Linked DNA regions of Thalassobaculum sp. OXR-137. The protein of the gene in region 1 binds, or shares a complex with, the protein of each later gene. Links are inferred from orthologs where the notes say so. Each region holds a gene or a part of one and is shown in the gene's direction. Other genes may lie near its edges.

Region 1 (3,240 bases):
TACTCCGCGCTGATCACCAGCCTGGGCCTGCGCCGCTAAGCGCTCCGGCCTGGCGGGTCTTCGTACGCGCCGACCCTACGGACAGACACGAACCCCGGTCGGCCTCAGGCTTTCCGGGGTTTGTCGTATTCGGGTCCCGGGGCACGTGCGCGTTGACCAGCGCGGCTTTCCGTGTCAAAGAACCCGCGCGCAAAAAGAGACGAAATATGAGAACCGAAGGCCGCCATTGGGGCGCCATGACGCAAGGAGCGTCCATTTTTTCTTCATCGCACTTTTGATCGCGGGTCGCCGCCGGCTATGCGCTGCCGGGGGCTGGTCGTGTTGGTCCATCCGGACGCGGGCATCCACCGCGGCACGGGCCGACCGGAAGAGAAGGCGGACAGCGACGGGCCATGTCTGTCGGTTCGAAACTGAGGATTGACACGTATGTTCGACGTTTACCGCAAGGAAATCGAATGGGGCGGGCGCACGCTCACCCTTGAGACCGGCAAAATGGCCCGCCAGGCCGATGGCGCCGTCCTCGCCCGCTACGGCGACACCGCCGTTCTCTGCACCGTGGTCGCCGCCAAGACGCCGCGCCCGGGCATCGACTTCTTCCCGCTCTCGGTCCACTACATGGAGAAGACCTACGCCGCGGGTAAGATCCCCGGCGGCTTCTTCAAGCGCGAGGGCCGTCCGAGCGAGAAGGAGACCCTGACCTCCCGCCTGATCGACCGGCCGATCCGCCCGCTCTTCGTCAAGGGCTTCAAGAACGAGGTGCAGGTGATCTGCACGGTTCTCGCCCACGACCTGGAGAACGATCCGGACATCGTCGCCATGGTCGGCACCTCCGCCGCCTTGTGCCTGTCCGGCGCCCCGTTCCTGGGCCCGATCGGCGGCGCGCGCGTCGGCTATAAGGATGGCGAGTACATCCTGAACCCGACCATGGACGTGACCCGCACCGAGAGCGAGCTCGACCTGGTCGTGGCCGGCACCGAAGAAGGCGTGCTCATGGTCGAGTCGATGGCGTCGGAGCTGTCGGAAGAGATCATGCTCGGCGCCGTCAACTTCGGTCACGACAGCTTCCAGCCGGTGATCAAGGCGATCATCGAGCTGGCCGAGGCCGCCGCCAAGGATCCGATGGATCTGCCGGAGAGCCCGCTGGACCTGGACGCCATCCGCGGCAAGCTCGAGGCGGCCTGCAAGGCCGACCTGGAAGCCGCCTATGACGAGCCGAACAAGTCCGAGCGCCAGAACAAGCTCGCGGCCGCCAAGGAGAAGGCGCTCGCCGCGATCGAGGACGACGCCGAGAAGGAAGCCGCCAAGGGCCTGATGAAGGGCCTTGAGGCCGACATCGTGCGCGGCCGCATCCTGGAGACCGGCAAGCGTATCGACGAGCGCGACACCAAGACCGTGCGCCAGATCGTGGCCGAGGTCGGCCTGCTGCCCCGGACCCACGGCTCCGCCCTGTTCACCCGCGGCGAGACCCAGGCGATGGTCATCGCCACCCTGGGCACCGGCCAGGACGAGCAGATCATCGACGCGCTCGAGGGCGAGTACCGCGAGCACTTCCTGCTGCACTACAACTTCCCGCCGTTCTCGGTGGGCGAGGCGGGCCGCGTCGGCTCCCCGGGCCGCCGCGAGATCGGCCACGGCAAGCTGGCCTGGCGGGCGGTGAAGCCGCTGCTGCCGAGCAAGGAAGCCTTCCCCTACACCCTGCGCGTGGTCTCCGAGATCACCGAGTCCAACGGCTCGTCGTCCATGGCGACGGTCTGCGGCACCTCGCTGTCGCTGATGGATGCCGGCGTGCCGCTGGCCCGTCCGGTGGCGGGCATCGCCATGGGCCTGATCAAGGAAGGCGAGAAGTTCGCCGTCCTGTCCGACATCCTGGGTGACGAAGATCACCTGGGCGACATGGACTTCAAGGTCGCCGGCACCGACAAGGGCGTCACCGCCCTGCAGATGGACATCAAGATCACGTCCATCACCCGCGAGATCATGAAGGTCGCGCTGGAGCAGGCGAAGGACGGCCGGATGCACATCCTGGGCGAGATGGGCAAGGCCCTGTCCGCGGCCCGCGACGGCGTCTCCGACACCGCGCCGAAGATGATCTCGATCAAGATCCCGGTCGACAAGATCCGCGACGTGATCGGCTCGGGCGGCAAGGTGATCCGCGAGATCTGCGAAGTCACCGGTGCGAAGATCGATATCGACGACGACGGCACCGTGAAGATCGCCGCCGTCGAGCAGGCCTCTCTCGACGCCGCCCATAACTGGGTCTACTCGCTGACGGCCGAGCCGGAAGTGGGCAAGATCTACGACGGCAAGGTCGTGAAGACCCTCGACTTCGGCGCCTTTGTGAACTTCCTCGGCCCGAAGGACGGTCTGGTGCATATCAGCCAGCTGACCTCGGCCAAGCGTCCGGAAGCGGTCACCGAGGTCGTCAAGGAAGGCGACAAGGTGAAGGTGAAGGTCATCGGCTTCGACGATCGCGGCAAGGTCAAGCTGTCGATGAAGGTCGTCGATCAGGAGACCGGCGAAGATCTGGAAGCCGCTGCCGAGTAATCGGCTTCTACTTCGACTTATAGAGAAATAGCGGCGCGGCAGCCTCGGTTGCCGCGCCGTTTCCGTTTCCGGGGCTATGCCGCGCGGACCTGACCTTCCGCCGGGTCGAACGGCTGCAGGTTGTCGAGGAACATCTCGGCGCAGCGCGCCCAGGTGAACTGCAGTCCCCGCGTCCGGGCCACGCTCCGGTCGATCGTCAACGCCCCGGCCACCGCGCGCGCCAGATCCTCGTCCAGCACGCCCGCGCCGCTGTCGGCGATCACGTCCAGCGGTCCCGGCACCGGATAGGCCGCGACCGGTACGCCGCTGGCCAGCGCCTCGATCAGCACCAGGCCGAAGGTATCCGTGCGGCTCGGGAAGACGAACACGTCGGCCGAGGCATAGTGCGCGGCCAGGTCCTCGCCCGATTTCGCGCCGACGAACACCACATCGGGATGCTGGCGCATCAGCTCCGCGCGCTGCGGGCCGTCGCCGACCACGACCTTGGTCCCCGGATGGTCCAGCGCGAGGAAGGCGCCGATATTCTTCTCCACGGCAACGCGGCCGACATACATCAGGATCGGCCCGGGCAGGTCGAGAATGGACGGGCGCGGATGGAACAACCGCACGTCCACGCCCCGGGTCCAGTCGCGCAGGTTGGCAAATCCGTGCGCCTCCAGCTCACGGCGCAGCGAGGCGGTCGCCACCATAACCCCG
Region 2 (3,710 bases), 970 kb from region 1 along the record:
ATTGTTAGTAGGCGCATGTGACAGTATGGTGCATCCGTCCTCGAAGACCGTGTGCGGGTACGTGCGCGCCGTTATGGGCCAAGGGGTTACGGGGATACGCGAGACTTTTTTCGATTTCGAGCCGGGGCGAATCGTAGTTCCCGGCTCCGCGCAGGACCGACCGACGTGAGACCTGCAAACTGGAACAGTCCGACGACGGCGACCCAACAGTCGCCCGCGGCAAACCGAGTCTTTCCTGCCCCCGGGGCACGAAGGACGCTCGGTGCCGTGACCGATTCCGTCGAGACTTGTTCCAGCGACTGCATCCGGCGTGCCGTGGGTACGCCGACGCCACAATCCGCGCCACGACCTTCCGCGCCTGGGCCGACGCTGTTCCGCGTCGCCGACCGCGCGGGACCGCAGCCACTCTTGCGGTCGTCGCGGCGCGACACGGAGTTACCAACACATGACCAAGCGTATGCTCATCGATGCCACCCACCCGGAAGAGACCCGGGTCGTGGTGGTCGACGGGAACAAGCTCGACGACTTCGACTTCGAGACCGCAGCCAAAAAGCAGCTTAAGGGGAACATCTACCTCGCCCGGGTCACCCGGGTAGAGCCCTCCCTGCAGGCCGCGTTCGTCGAATACGGCGGCAACCGCCACGGTTTCCTGGCCTTCTCGGAAGTTCATCCCGACTACTACCGGATCCCGATCGAGGACCGCGAGGCGCTGCTCCGCGAGGAGCAGGCCGAGGCGATGGCCGACGAGGACGAGGACGAGTCCGAGGAAGACGCCTCCGGCGAAGAGGAGGCCTCCGCCGAGGACGCTTCCGAGTCCGAATCCGAGGAAGACACCTCGGGCGACGATGGCGACGACGAGGCCCCGGCCCGCGCCGCGGAAGTCAGCGTCCAGACCAAGAAGAGTGCGAAGCCCGAGACGGTCGGCGGCGACGCGATGGAAGAGGTGCGCCGCCGGCGCAAGCCCTCCAACCGCCGCTACAAGATCCAGGAGGTCGTCGCCCGGCGCCAGATCATGCTGGTGCAGGTCGTCAAGGAAGAGCGCGGCAACAAGGGTGCGGCGCTGACCACCTACCTGTCCCTGGCCGGCCGCTATTGCGTGCTCATGCCGAACACCGCGCGCGGCGGCGGCGTCAGCCGCAAGATCACCCATGTGGGCGACCGCAAGCGGCTGAAGCAGATCGTCGAGGGCCTGGACGTGCCGGAAGGCATGGCGGTCATCGTCCGCACCGCCGGCTCGCAGCGCACCAAGGCCGAGATCAAGCGCGACTACGAATACCTGCTGCGCCTGTGGGACGAGATCCGTCAGACCACGCTCGACAGCACCGCGCCGTGCCTGATCTACGAGGAAGCCAACCTCATCAAGCGCTCGATCCGCGACCTGTACACGCGCGATCTGGACGAGGTGCTGGTCGACGGCGATGACGGCTACCGGATCGCCAAGGACTTCATGAAGACGCTGATCCCGAGCCATGCGAAGCGGGTCAAGCGCTACAAGGACACCCACGTGCCGCTGCTCCACCGCTTCCAGGTGGAAAGCCAGCTCGACGCCATCCACAGCCCGGTGGTGGAGCTGAAGTCCGGCGGCTACATCGTTATGAACCAGACCGAGGCGCTGGTCGCGATCGACGTGAACTCCGGCCGCTCCACCTCGGAGCGGAACATCGAGGAGACCGCGCTCAAGACCAACCTTGAGGCCGCCGACGAGGTGGCCCGGCAGTTGCGCCTGCGCGATCTCGCCGGCCTGGTGGTGATCGACTTCATCGACATGGAGGAGTCGCGCAACCAGCATGCGGTCGAGCGCCGCATGAAGGAGGCGATGAAATCCGACCGGGCGCGCATACAGATCGGACGGATCAGCCATTTCGGCCTGATGGAACTGTCTCGCCAGCGGCTGCGGCCGTCCCTGGTGGAAGCCAGCACCCAGGTCTGCCCGCACTGCAAGGGCTCCGGCTATATCCGCTCGATCGACAGCACCGCGCTGCACATCCTGCGGGTCATCGAGGAAGAGGGGCTGCGCAACCGGGCTGCCGAGATCGCCGTGCATGTGCCGGCCCAGGTCGCCCTCTACATCCTCAACCACAAGCGCGACCGTCTGGCGGAGATCGAATTCCGCTACGGTACCCGGGTGATTCTGGAGCAGGACGACAGTCTGGTGCCGCCGGATCACCGGCTGGAGCGCCTGCGGCCGAAGACCGCCGAGGAGCGGGCCGCCTTCCAGACCGCGATCGCGGCGAGCTCCGCCGGGGCCGCCGAGCCGGACGAGGACGACAGCGACCTCATTGAGGACGACGAGGACGAGGTCGAGAACGAGAACGAGACCAGCGAGGAGCAGGAGGAGCGCCGGAACCGTGGTCGCTCCCGCCGCCGTCGCCGGGGCGGTCGCCGCCGGCCGGAGGATCGGGCCGAGGACGATCAGGACGCCAAAGACGAGGCTCCCCGCCACAAGGGTGACGAGGAGGCCGAGACCGACACTGACGCCGACGCCGATGGGGAAGACACTGCCGCCGACGGCGATGATCGCGGCGACGGGGACGACGACGACGATGCCGACGGCCGCAAGCGGCGTCGCCGGGGCCGCCGTGGCGGTCGCCGCCGGTCCCGCCGCCGTCGCGATGGCGAGGAGGGCTCGGAGACCGAGGGCTCCGAGTCCGGTGACGACCAGTCGGGCGACGACGATTCTGGTGACGACTCCCAGTCCGACGACGAGGCGCAGAGCGGATCCGACCGGAGCGATGACGGCCAGGATGACGACAGCCGGGACGACGGTGCCGAGCCGCTCGCAGCGGTTGCCGCCGATGCTCCAGAGGTCGCGGTGAAGGCCGAAGCGCCGATCTCCGCCGCCAACGATCAGACGGCACCGGAAGCGGTTGACGCCCCGGTGGCGGACGCTGCTCCGGAAGAAGCCGCTCCGGCGGAGGCGGCTGCCGAGGCCGCGCCGGCCGAAGAGGCCGCAGCCGACGAAAAGCCGGCGAAGAAGCCTGCCGCCAAGCGTCCGCGTCGCCGTCGCAAGAAGGACGACGAGGCCGATGCCGCTGCCGAGGCACCGGTGGCCGAAATGGCCGAGGTCGCGGCGACGGCCGAGCCGGTCGCCGAGCCGGTGGCTGCCGAAGCCGCCCCTGCCGAAGCGGTCGTTGCCGAGGCGGACGCTGCCGAGGCGCCTGCGGTCGACGGCGCGATCAGCGGCGAGTTGGGCGAGGATCAGCCCGCCTCCGCCGATCCGGTGGAAGAGGCGGAGCCCGTCCCGCAGAACCTGAGTTCGACGCCGATCGAGGTTCGGACCCTGGACAAGCCGGTGGAGAAGCCGCGCAAGGGCTGGTGGCGCCGCTGAGGCACCCCGTCAGCAGATAGACAACAGGCGGCGCCCCCAGCGCCGCCTGTTTTGTTTCCGGCCTTTGCCATCGTTCCGAGCGACCCTGGATTTGATGCGGGGTCCGCCGGGGACTGGGTGGACAAGCCGGTTGCTGGATCCTGATTTGCATCAGGATGACGGGGAGGGGATTCGGGGAAGGCGCTTGGGGTGATTGAAGAAAATCATCCGTCGTCCTGACGAAAGTCAGGACCAAGCCGCTCCCCTATCCGCCCGACGGGAAATGTTTTCGGAACAACGAGAGGGGCGAAGGGCCAGCGCCCTCTACAGCCACGCCTTCAGCCGTCTGCACGCCTCCGCCATGTCCTCGCTCGATCCGGCGAAGGAGAGCCGGATGCTGGCA

What was found.
Region 2: the proteins of pnp (region 1) and T8K17_RS00940 are in contact, whole or in part, in a cryo-EM structure (PDB 9QH0), measured with the Escherichia coli proteins. The link is inferred for Thalassobaculum sp. OXR-137 from one-to-one orthologs.

The regions. Positions count from the first base shown.
Region 1 is NZ_CP139715.1:1,173,010-1,176,249, forward strand. What follows is about bases 60-2,985. They hold pnp (polyribonucleotide nucleotidyltransferase), read left to right. Parts: upstream 60-426; coding sequence 427-2,544; downstream 2,545-2,985. Other genes in these bases: T8K17_RS05545 (glycosyltransferase family 1 protein), read right to left, coding at 2,619-2,985. Outside these bases: rpsO (30S ribosomal protein S15), read left to right, coding at 1-39; more of T8K17_RS05545, read right to left, coding at 2,986-3,240. UniProt on the Escherichia coli protein: Involved in mRNA degradation. Catalyzes the phosphorolysis of single-stranded polyribonucleotides processively in the 3'- to 5'-direction. Also involved, along with RNase II, in tRNA processing.
Region 2 is NZ_CP139715.1:198,506-202,215, reverse strand. Bases 133-3,528 are described here. They hold T8K17_RS00940 (ribonuclease E/G), read left to right. Parts: upstream 133-445; coding sequence 446-3,328; downstream 3,329-3,528. Outside these bases: T8K17_RS00935 (pyridoxal phosphate-dependent aminotransferase), read right to left, coding at 3,632-3,710. UniProt on the Escherichia coli protein: Endoribonuclease that plays a central role in RNA processing and decay. Required for the maturation of 5S and 16S rRNAs and the majority of tRNAs. Also involved in the degradation of most mRNAs.